DNA from 3 places in the Janthinobacterium sp. PSRC1-1 genome. Region 1 is predicted to be linked to each of the others. Evidence: predicted binding sites of a transcription regulator. Region 1 holds the regulator's gene; each other region holds the start of a gene.
The links. Region 1 encodes sigma-54, which starts transcription at its own class of promoters, with help from an activator protein. Its sites were predicted from a motif close to TGGCANGNAANCTGCTTT; they were not measured.
Positions count from the first base shown of each region.

Region 1 (3,275 bases):
CATGATCGTCGGTCTGGTGCCGTCGGACGGCGGCACCATCGACATCAGCGGCGTGGACATTTCCCGCCTGCCGATCCACCGCCGCGCGCAGATGGGCCTGTCGTATCTGCCGCAGGAAGCGTCCGTCTTCCGCAAGCTGACGGTGGAAGACAATATCCGCGCCGTGCTGGAAATCCAGACCGTCGAAGGCCGCCCCCTGAAGAAGGCCGAGATCGAGGAGCGCCTGGATAAATTGCTGGCCGACTTGCAAATTGAAAAGTTGCGCGAGAACCAGGCGCTGTCGCTGTCGGGCGGCGAGCGCCGCCGTGTGGAAATCGCCCGCGCGCTGGCGACCGACCCGCGTTTCGTGCTGCTCGACGAACCGTTCGCCGGTGTCGACCCGATCGCCGTGATCGAGATCCAGCGCATCGTGCGCTTCTTGAAGGAGCGCAATATCGGCGTGCTGATCACCGACCATAATGTGCGCGAGACGCTGGGTATCTGCGACCGTGCCTACATCATCAACCAGGGCTCGGTGCTGGCGTCGGGACGCCCCGACGACATCATCGCGAACGAGTCGGTGCGCCGGGTCTACCTGGGCGAACACTTCCGCATGTGAGCCAATGAAACAATCATTGCAGCTGCGCACTTCGCAGCACCTGGCACTGACGCCGCAGTTGCAGCAATCGATACGCCTGTTGCAATTGTCTACCCTGGAATTGCACCAGGAACTAGAGCAACTGCTGACGGACAATCCCTTGCTCGAGCGCCTCGACGATCCGCTCGATCATTCGCTGCGCCTGCTGTCCGACGGGGCCCTGAGTTCCACGGCCGCGCCGGCCGAAGCGCCGCCCCAGCCGCCCGGCCAGGAGGCGCCTGCGGCGCCGGCCGAAGCGGAGGCGTTTGACGGCGAGGCGGGCGAGGGCCCGGCCGCCGCGGACGGCGGCGACAGCGACTGGAGCGAGGCGAGCCGGGGCAAGGCGCCCGACGACGAAGATTCGCGTCCGCAATTGGAGGCCCATCACTGTACCCTGCGCGAACACCTGATGGAGCAGATGCGCGTGACGGTGCTCGAATTGCGCGACCGCGCGCTGGTCGAGCTGATCATCGACGCGCTCGACGACAATGGCTACCTGGAAGAGTCGCTCGACGACATCCTGGCGCGCCTGCCGGAAGAGCTGGAAATCGACGCCGACGAGATGCGCACGGCCTTGTCCCTGTTGCAAAGTTTCGATCCGCCCGGCGTGGGCGCGCGCAATGCGTCCGAATGCCTGGCGCTGCAAATCAAGCGCTTGCCGCAGGTCGCCATGGTGACGCGGCGCATGGCCCTCGTCATCGTGGAAAAGCACCTGGCCTGGTTTGCCCAGCGCGATTTCAACAAGCTGAAAAAAGCCCTCGATTGCGACGAGGAAGACTTGCGCGAGGCGCAGACGGTGATTCGCCAGTGCAATCCGCATCCGGGCGCCGTGTTCGCCTCGGACGTGTCCGATTACGTGGTGCCCGACGTCGTCGTCAAGCGCGCGCGCAATGGCTGGCAAGTCACCCTGAACAACGACGTCATGCCGCGCCTGCGCGTCAACGCCATGTACGCCAACTTGCTCAAGCAGGGCAAGGGCGAGGGCGCCATGGGCGCACAGTTGCAGGAAGCCAAGTGGCTGATCAAGAATATGCGCCAGCGCTTCGACACGATCCTGCGCGTGGCGCAGGCGATAGTAGAAAGACAAAAGAACTTTTTCTCGCATGGGGCCGTTGCCATGCGCCCCCTTGTGCTCCGTGAAATAGCTGATACACTGGGTTTACACGAGAGTACTATCTCGCGGGTAACAACTCAAAAGTACATGCTGACCCCGCACGGCATGTTCGAGTTGAAATATTTCTTTGGTAGCCACGTCGCCACCGAAGCGGGGGGCGAAGCGTCATCGACGGCGATACGGGCATTGATCGTGCAACTGACAGGAGCAGAAGACCCTAAAAATCCTTTATCCGACAGTAAGATTGCGGACATGCTGGGGGAACAAGGCATGGTGATTGCGCGACGTACTGTTGCCAAATACCGGGAAGCGTTGAAAATTCCGCCAGTGAGCCTGCGTAAGTGTTTGTAAGTTTTTTTCGGTTCCTCTGCGGGCCGGATAGGATGGACCGCACGAACCCGATCATCTTTAGGAGTGTGTATGAATCTCACCATCAGCGGACATCATCTCGAAGTGACACCAGCCATCCGTGAATACGTACAAACGAAGCTGGAGCGCGTGAAACGTCATTTCGATCAAGTTATCGATATCGCCGTGATTCTGACCGTGGATAACCTCAAAGAGAAAGAAAAACGTCAAAAGGCCGAAGTCAACCTGCGTCTGAGTGGCAAAACTGTCTATGTGGAAAGCCTGGCGCATGACCTGTATGCCGCCATCGATATCCTGATCGACAAGCTGGACAGGCAAGTGATGAAATACAAAACCAAAGTGCAAGGGCACGGTAAAGAGGCGATCAAGCATCTGCCAGACAACTCCGAGGAAGACGCCGTCGTCGCCGTTTAAGGCCACCCGCTTCCAGCAGTTGTGATCAACTAAGGGCGCACATCTTGCGCCCTTTTTTGCGTCTGGACCTGTTGAACGCAATGTTCCCCGCGCAGGCGCTAGAATATTCGCACTTTCACTTTTTTCCTGCCTGCCATGAGCGACTTCGTCCAGACCTCCATCCGCAACCGCACCGGGCATATCGTGCTCGACCGTCCGAAAGCCTTCAATTCCCTGTCGCTGGAGATGGTGCGCGCCCTGAGTGCTGCCCTGCTGGCCTGGCGCGACGATCCGCAGGTGGACGCCGTCGTCATCCGTTCCAGCAGCGACAAAGCCCTGTGCGCCGGCGGCGACATCCGCTTCTTTTACGATGCGGGCCGGGCCACGCCGCAAGGTGGCAGCGCCTTGCTGGAAGATTTCTTTACGGAAGAATACGCGTTAAATCATGTGATTCATTTCTACCCGAAACCGTATATCGCCGTGATGGATGGCGTGGTGATGGGCGGCGGCATGGGCGTGGCGCAAGCCGGGCCTGGCAACCGCCTGCGCATCGTCACGGGCCGCACGCGCATGGCCATGCCGGAAGTCAATATCGGCTTGTTCCCGGACGTGGGCGGCAGTTATTTCCTGTCCCGCCTGGCCGGCCAGCTGGGCCTGTACCTGGGCTTGACGGGTTTGACGATCAACGCGGCCGATGCCCTGTACACGGGGCTGGCCGATGTCTACCTGCCCGAGGCGCAGATGGGGGCGCTGCTGGCCCTGTTCGACTCGACGCCGGGCGAG
Region 1 is NZ_JAFCWK010000004.1:445,858-449,132, forward strand. Features, by position in the region: gene lptB (LPS export ABC transporter ATP-binding protein) at 1-598, shown strand, start outside; gene ACP7DW_RS11320 (RNA polymerase factor sigma-54) at 603-2,081, shown strand; gene hpf (ribosome hibernation-promoting factor, HPF/YfiA family) at 2,151-2,513, shown strand; gene ACP7DW_RS11330 (enoyl-CoA hydratase/isomerase family protein) at 2,649-3,275, shown strand, end outside.

Region 2 (3,275 bases), on a different contig from region 1:
CAGTGGTTCGAAGGCTGGCGCATGCGCCTGGCCTGTGCGCGCCTGATGTACGACAATGCGAAGCTGCGCCTGACCATGCCCGAAGCGCACAAGGTGCACCGCGACGTCATCGAATGGGGCGCGCGCTTCAGCGCCGACCGCATCCCTGAGCAGGCGCTCGGTGTCGACCCGATGACGGCGCGGCTGATGCGCTGGGTCATGCACAGCTGGCGTCGCGTGGATTTTTTCAATACCTGGCTGGGAGGCACCATTGCCCCGCGTCTGCAGATGGACTTGTTGCCAGGCCTGTATTGCGCCGCGCATTTCGTGCTGCTGGCCGAGGCGCCGCCGCGTCACATCGATGATTACGTGGCGGCCGGCAGGGCCATGCAGCGCTTCTGGCTGACGGCCACGCAGCTGGGCCTGCAGTTACAGCCGGAACTGACGCCGCTGATCTTCGCCCGTTATGTGCGCGAACGGCGGGCCTTTTCGCGCACCGACGGCATGCTGGAGCTGGCGCAGGAACTGGCGCTGCAATGCCAGGCCGTGCTGGGTGCGGTGGCGTTTGATCGGGCCGTATTCCTGGGCCGCATCGGCGCCGGCCCGGCGGCCCAGGCGCGCTCCTTGCGCCGGCCGCTGCACGACTTGCTGGTGGCGCCGCTCAACGGGAGGACGCCTGTGTGAACGGCATCGGTTTGCCGCTTGCCGCAAAAAAAGCCGCGGAGGATATCCGCGGCTTTTCAACAGGATGATGCGCATGTCAAGCCTGGCGCTGCCCGCCTTGCTGGCGGCGCGCAGTCATGCCCAGGCCAAACAGGCCGATGCCGAGCAGGGCGATGGTGCCTGGTTCAGGTACCTGGAATAATTCCAGGCCGCCACCGTCGGCCATCGCGATAAAACTGTCGGTCAGGCTGCCGCCGACGAAGCTGTTCGTATTCCCGCTGAGGGACTCCAGCGGGAAAAACGGGTCGGGGTTGACGAAAAACAACTGTCCTTGCGGCGTCAGTGTGGCGTTCAGCAAGGACTTGAAGTCGCCCTGCGCCAGGCCGGCGAAAATGTGTGCTTCGCCCACGTCGAGCGTGTAGGTCATGATCGCATAGTCATCCCCGGAGACGCCACCCACATTCACCGGCGAGCCGGCCACGTTACTGACCGACAGTGACGTGTCCTGATTGGGATCGATGTACAAGGTCATGGTCAGGGTTTGAAAGGTAGCGTGGATCCCGCCAGCCAGCGTATCGGACTGGCCGGTGATGGAAAACAGGCCATAAATGCCATAGCCGTTGAGGGCGTTCAGTTGCGATGGCACGCTGCCGCCAGTGGGACTGCCGAAAGCGGCCTTGCTCAGAAAGCCTGTTTGAGTGAAGGGATCGTTGCCCCCACCCAAACCGCCAACGATGGTTTGTTCGACGCGCGCGTGATATTCAAAGCTGATGCGGTCGGCCACAACCAGATTGGCTGCGGTGCCGGGGACGGAACCTTCATTGACGGTAAACAAAGGACCAGCGAGTGCGGGAGCGCTGATCAGCGCGGCGCCGATGGTGGCCGCGGAGAGAGCGAGACGCAGGAATGAGGACAGCGTTTTCATGGCATTTCCTTCAGCGTGAGGGTGGATCGGACCAGGTCACTGTGGCGGCTGCCTCAGATAACCTCATACGCCCTTGAAGCAGAATTCGTACCAAGTTATATTTATATTTGAATTCAACAGCTTATAAAAACAGGGAGGCCATTTTTCGTGCTTGTGTAAAAAAAATCGACGTTTTACCCGGCCGATGGCGCGGCTCGCGGGCGCCAGTCTTTCCTGGCATCGGCTAGAGTGGGGCAAAGGAGGTCACCATGCCACTACCATCCCGTCATGCCCCGCTGCGTGCGCACAGCACGCCCGAACCGGATATCCCGCCGCCGCCCGAAGGCGATCCGCTGACGCCGCCGCCGGAAAAGCCGCCGCACACGGACCCCGTGCCCGTCGAGGAACCGACGCCACCACCGCCGCCCGTCAGGATGGGCTGAGAGGGCTGAGAGCCAGTCGTCGCACGCCTGAGCGCACCCGAGCGGCGATGCCACTGCCGCGCGCTGTTTATTTCTGGTCAGAAATGGATTGCGCGGGCGGCGGGGTCGTCACGCCAATTAAACAACAAAAATGCCAATAAACATTGCTGAGTGGATACAAATCAAGCGCTAACTGCTGTGTGTCATGTGGCCGTCACGATTCTGTTCTTATAATGAGACATCATAAAAATTCTTGTACAGGAGACCATCATGGGCAATTCCTTGCATAACAAAATCTACCTGGGCCGGCGCCCTGTGATCACCGGCAAGAACCTCGCAGCGCTGGCGCTGGCGGGCGCCGTGGCTGGCTGCGGCCTGGCGTGGCTGCTGCTGCGCAGCTACAAATAAGCACGCTTCACGCGCATTTTCAGTACGCCATCCGTGGGGCGGGCGGCGACTGAATCACGTTGCCTGTTGCCGATGCGCAGCGGGGCGCGTACCATGGGGGCCGAACACCTGGCCTTTTATGGAAAAGTAATGAAGAACGAGAAATTAACAACCGATGAATATGACGCGCTGGAGCAAGTTGCACGCGGCATCAAGACCGAGCGCCCCAGTGCTTGCGTTGCCCGCAATGCCAAGCGCCTGTCCGGCCTGAAGCTGCTCAGCTATGCACGCGATGGCCGTTTGTCCATCACCGAGAAAGCACAGCAGCTGCTGTTCCTGCGCCGCTGCATCATGGGGCTGCGCGCCGTCGCCGCCGATCCGCTGACCAGGCTGGAATCGGACGTGGCCTATTTCCTGGGCAAGAAAGCCCACATCGTGGCGCGCGCGGAAGGCGAGGGCCACGACATTTCCGACAAGGGCCGCGACTCGCTGGCCGACATCGACACCCTGGGCCTGTAAGGTCTACACCGGCCCCTGGGGCCGGTTTTTACATCCCCACTCTTTTTCTTATTTCCCCCTTGGAGAACACTTTGGACAGCGCGATGAACTGGTCGGCCCACGAACTGACGATGACGGTCCTGATGACGCCCGATATGGCCAACTTTTCCGGCAATGTGCACGGCGGCACCATCCTGAAATACCTCGACAGCGTCGCCTACGCCTGCGCCAGCCGCTATTCGGGCAGCTATGTGGTGACCCTGTCGGTGGACCAGGTGATGTTCCTGCAGCCTATCCACGTCGGTGAGCTGGTGACGTTCCTCGCCTCGATCAATTACACGGGCACGACCTCGATGGAAGTGGGTATCCGCGTGGTGACGGAAAACATCCAGCAGCGCCTGGTGCGCCACGCCAACAGCTGC
Region 2 is NZ_JAFCWK010000006.1:156,422-159,696, forward strand. Features, by position in the region: gene ACP7DW_RS15045 (nitroreductase family protein) at 1-663, shown strand, start outside; gene pepA (flocculation-associated PEP-CTERM protein PepA) at 740-1,567, opposite strand; gene ACP7DW_RS15055 (hypothetical protein) at 1,816-1,989, shown strand; gene ACP7DW_RS15060 (hypothetical protein) at 2,239-2,376, shown strand; gene ACP7DW_RS15065 (hypothetical protein) at 2,506-2,874, shown strand; gene ACP7DW_RS15070 (acyl-CoA thioesterase) at 2,958-3,275, shown strand, end outside.
Region 2: a site for sigma-54 is predicted at 1,643-1,660, ahead of pepA (flocculation-associated PEP-CTERM protein PepA). Genes of this name have one in related genera too.

Region 3 (3,275 bases), on a different contig from region 1:
CAGCTGGATCACGCCGCCCGAGTGGTTGCCGTAGATGGCAGAAAACGGTCCGCGCAACACTTCGATGCGCTCGGCCGTATCGAGGTTGAAGGTGGCCGCCTGGCCTTGGCCATCGGGCATGCTGGCGGGAATGCCATCGCTGATCAGTTTGACGCCGCGCACGCCGAAGGCCGAGCGGGCGCCGAAGCCGCGCGACGAGATCTGCAAGTCTTGCGCGTAGTTCTGGCGGTTCTGCACAACCAGGCCCGGCACGGCGGCCAGCGCTTCCGACGCATTGACGCGGATTTGGCCGTCCTGGATGCGGGCGCTGTCGACCACGTCGATCGAGGCCGGCACTTCCTGGCTGGGGTGGGCGATGCGGCTGCCGCTGACGACCACCGTATCCATGAGTTGCCCGTTGGCCGGGTCAGCTGCCTCGGCGGCGAAAACGTGAGGGGCGAGGGTGGCGCTGCCAGCGACAAACAGGCTGGCAATGGTGTTCAAGCGGAAACGATGCTGCATGCGGGTTCTCCAATGTGAATAAAAGCCTGCTTGAGCGCGTGAGCGGCGCAGGTCTGCGTAGGTGTATCAAGCAATATGCCTGCCATGTCTCCATTGGTGGGCTGAAATTATACGCGTGTCCGTGGCACGGCGTTTGCATGCAGCAATGTTCAGAGGCGCCGATGCCGCGCGCTTTTCCCGTATTTTTCCATTGAAAAGGTGATTATGCCCAACTTCTTCTCGCGCTTGCGCCAGGTGTGCTGGCTGCTGCCTGCGCTCGCCAGCAGCGCCCTCCAGGCCGCTCCTTTTGCCTATGTCCCCAATGAAAAATCGGGCACCTTGAGCGTGATCGACACGGCGACCGACCAGGTGGTGCGCCAGATCGCGGCAGGCAAGCGTCCGCGCGGCATCGCCGCCGACCCGACAGGGCGGCAATTGTTTGTCACCGATGCCGCCAGCAGCGCCTTGCTGCTGATCGATAACGCGACCGGCACGCCCGTGCGCGCTGTGGCCCTGGGCAAGTCGCCCGAAGGCGTCAGCGCCTCCCGCGACGGCAGCCTTGTGGCCGTGGCCGTCGAGGAAAACAATAGCGTGGCCTTGCTCGATGGCCAGTCGGGCACCTTGCTCGCCGACATCAAGGTACAGGGACGCAATCCGGAGCATGCCGTGTTCAGCCCGGATGGACGCTGGCTGCTGGTCAGTGCGGAAGAGGCCGAGCAAGTCGATGTCATTGATGTGGCGCAACGCCGCCAGGTCGCGTCCATCGCCGTGGGCCTGCGTCCGCGCGGCATCGGTTTCAGTCCGGACTCGGGCCGCGCCTATGTGGCGTGCGAACTGGTCAACGCCGTGTATGTGATCGACATGGCCGCGCGCAAGGCGATTGCCACTATTCCAGCGGGCAAGAATGCGAATGGCATCGCCGTCCATCCTGGCGGCAAGCAGGTGTATGTCTCGAACGGCACGGACGGCACGGTGATGGTGATCGACACGGCCAGCAACGAGGTGACGGCCACCATTGCCGTCGGCAAGCGCCCGTGGAACATGGCCATCACGCCCGATGGCAACAAGCTGTACGTGGCCAATGGCCGCTCGAACAGCGTTTCCGTGATCGACACGGCCAGCGCGCGCAAGGTGGCCGACATTGCCGTCGGTGAATTGCCGTGGGGCGTGGTGATTCGTTAGCGGTACAGGAACAGGTGTTCCAGTCTGGTACACCTGTTCCATTGTGCAGCGGCGCAGGGGAGATGCCGCAGGGCTGGCCCGGATTGGAACAGGATGCCTTCACCTTGTTCAAAACGCACACAGGCCCGCCCCCGCAGCTCTAGCCCGGGCATGCGCCGAAAAGCGCGCCGGGTTTGACGCCACGCCCTTGTAACAGGGGGAAAAGCGGCTAAGTTTGTAGTGGGATGGTGAGCTGGCACGGCATTTGCGGAAGACTCCGTGTACTCACCCCATCTGTACCAGGACGTTTGATTTTAATTAAGTAATTCCATTCTAATTAACCCGATAGAGGACGACATGAATCTCGCAGACATCAGCAAACTGGGCGTAGCCAATCCCTTCAAACAACGCTATGACAATTACATCGGTGGTCAGTTCGTTGCACCAGTAAAAGGTGAATACTTTCCTAACATCACGCCCATCACGGGCTTGCCGTTTTGCGAAATCGCCCGCTCCACGGCGGAAGACGTCGAGCTGGCGCTGGACGCCGCGCATGCCGCCAAGGATGCCTGGGGCAAGACGTCACCCGCCGAGCGCGCCAATATCCTGAACCGCATCGCCGATCGCATCGAACAAAACCTGAGCCTGATCGCCACGGCGGAAACCATCGACAACGGCAAGCCGATCCGCGAAACGATGAATGCCGACATTCCGCTGGCCATCGACCATTTCCGTTACTTCGCCGGCTGCATCCGTGCGCAGGAAGGCTCCGTCGCGCAAATCGATGCGGAAACCTATGCCTATCACTACCATGAGCCGCTGGGCGTCGTGGGCCAGATCATCCCGTGGAATTTCCCGATTCTGATGGCCGTGTGGAAACTGGCGCCAGCCCTGGCCGCCGGCAATTGCGTCGTCCTCAAACCTGCCGAGCAAACCCCCGCCTCCATCATGGTGTTGATCGAACTGATCGGCGACTTGCTGCCACCGGGTGTGTTGAACATCATCAACGGTTTCGGCCTGGAAGCGGGCAAGCCGCTGGCGTCGAGCAAGCGCATCGCCAAGATCGCCTTTACGGGTGAAACGGGCACGGGCCGCCTGATCATGGGTTACGCGGCGCAAAACCTGATTCCCGTCACCCTGGAGCTGGGCGGCAAGTCGCCGAACATCTTCTTTGAAGATGTGATGGATGCCGATGATGATTATTTCGACAAGTGCCTGGAAGGCTTCACCATGTTTGCGCTGAATCAGGGCGAGGTGTGCACCTGCCCATCGCGCGTGCTGATCCAGGAATCGATCTACGAGAAATTCATCGAACGGGCCTTGAAGCGCGTGGCCGCCATCAAGCAGGGCAACCCGCTCGACTCGTCGACCATGATCGGCGCCCAGGCGTCGCAGGAGCAGCTGGAAAAAATCCTGTCCTACCTCGACATCGGCCGCCAGGAAGGCGCCGAAGTGCTGGCCGGCGGGGAACGCCATACGCAGGCAGGCGACCTGGAGGGCGGCTACTACGTGCGTCCGACCGTGTTCAAGGGCAACAACAAGATGCGCATCTTCCAGGAAGAGATTTTCGGGCCCGTCGTCTCCGTGACCACCTTCAAGGATGAGGCCGAAGCGCTGGCGATTGCCAACGATAC
Region 3 is NZ_JAFCWK010000025.1:9,526-12,800, reverse strand. Features, by position in the region: gene ACP7DW_RS28410 (TonB-dependent receptor family protein) at 1-501, opposite strand, end outside; gene ACP7DW_RS28405 (beta-propeller fold lactonase family protein) at 706-1,662, shown strand; gene adh (aldehyde dehydrogenase) at 1,999-3,275, shown strand, end outside.
Region 3: a site for sigma-54 is predicted at 1,896-1,913, ahead of adh (aldehyde dehydrogenase). Genes of this name have one in related genera too.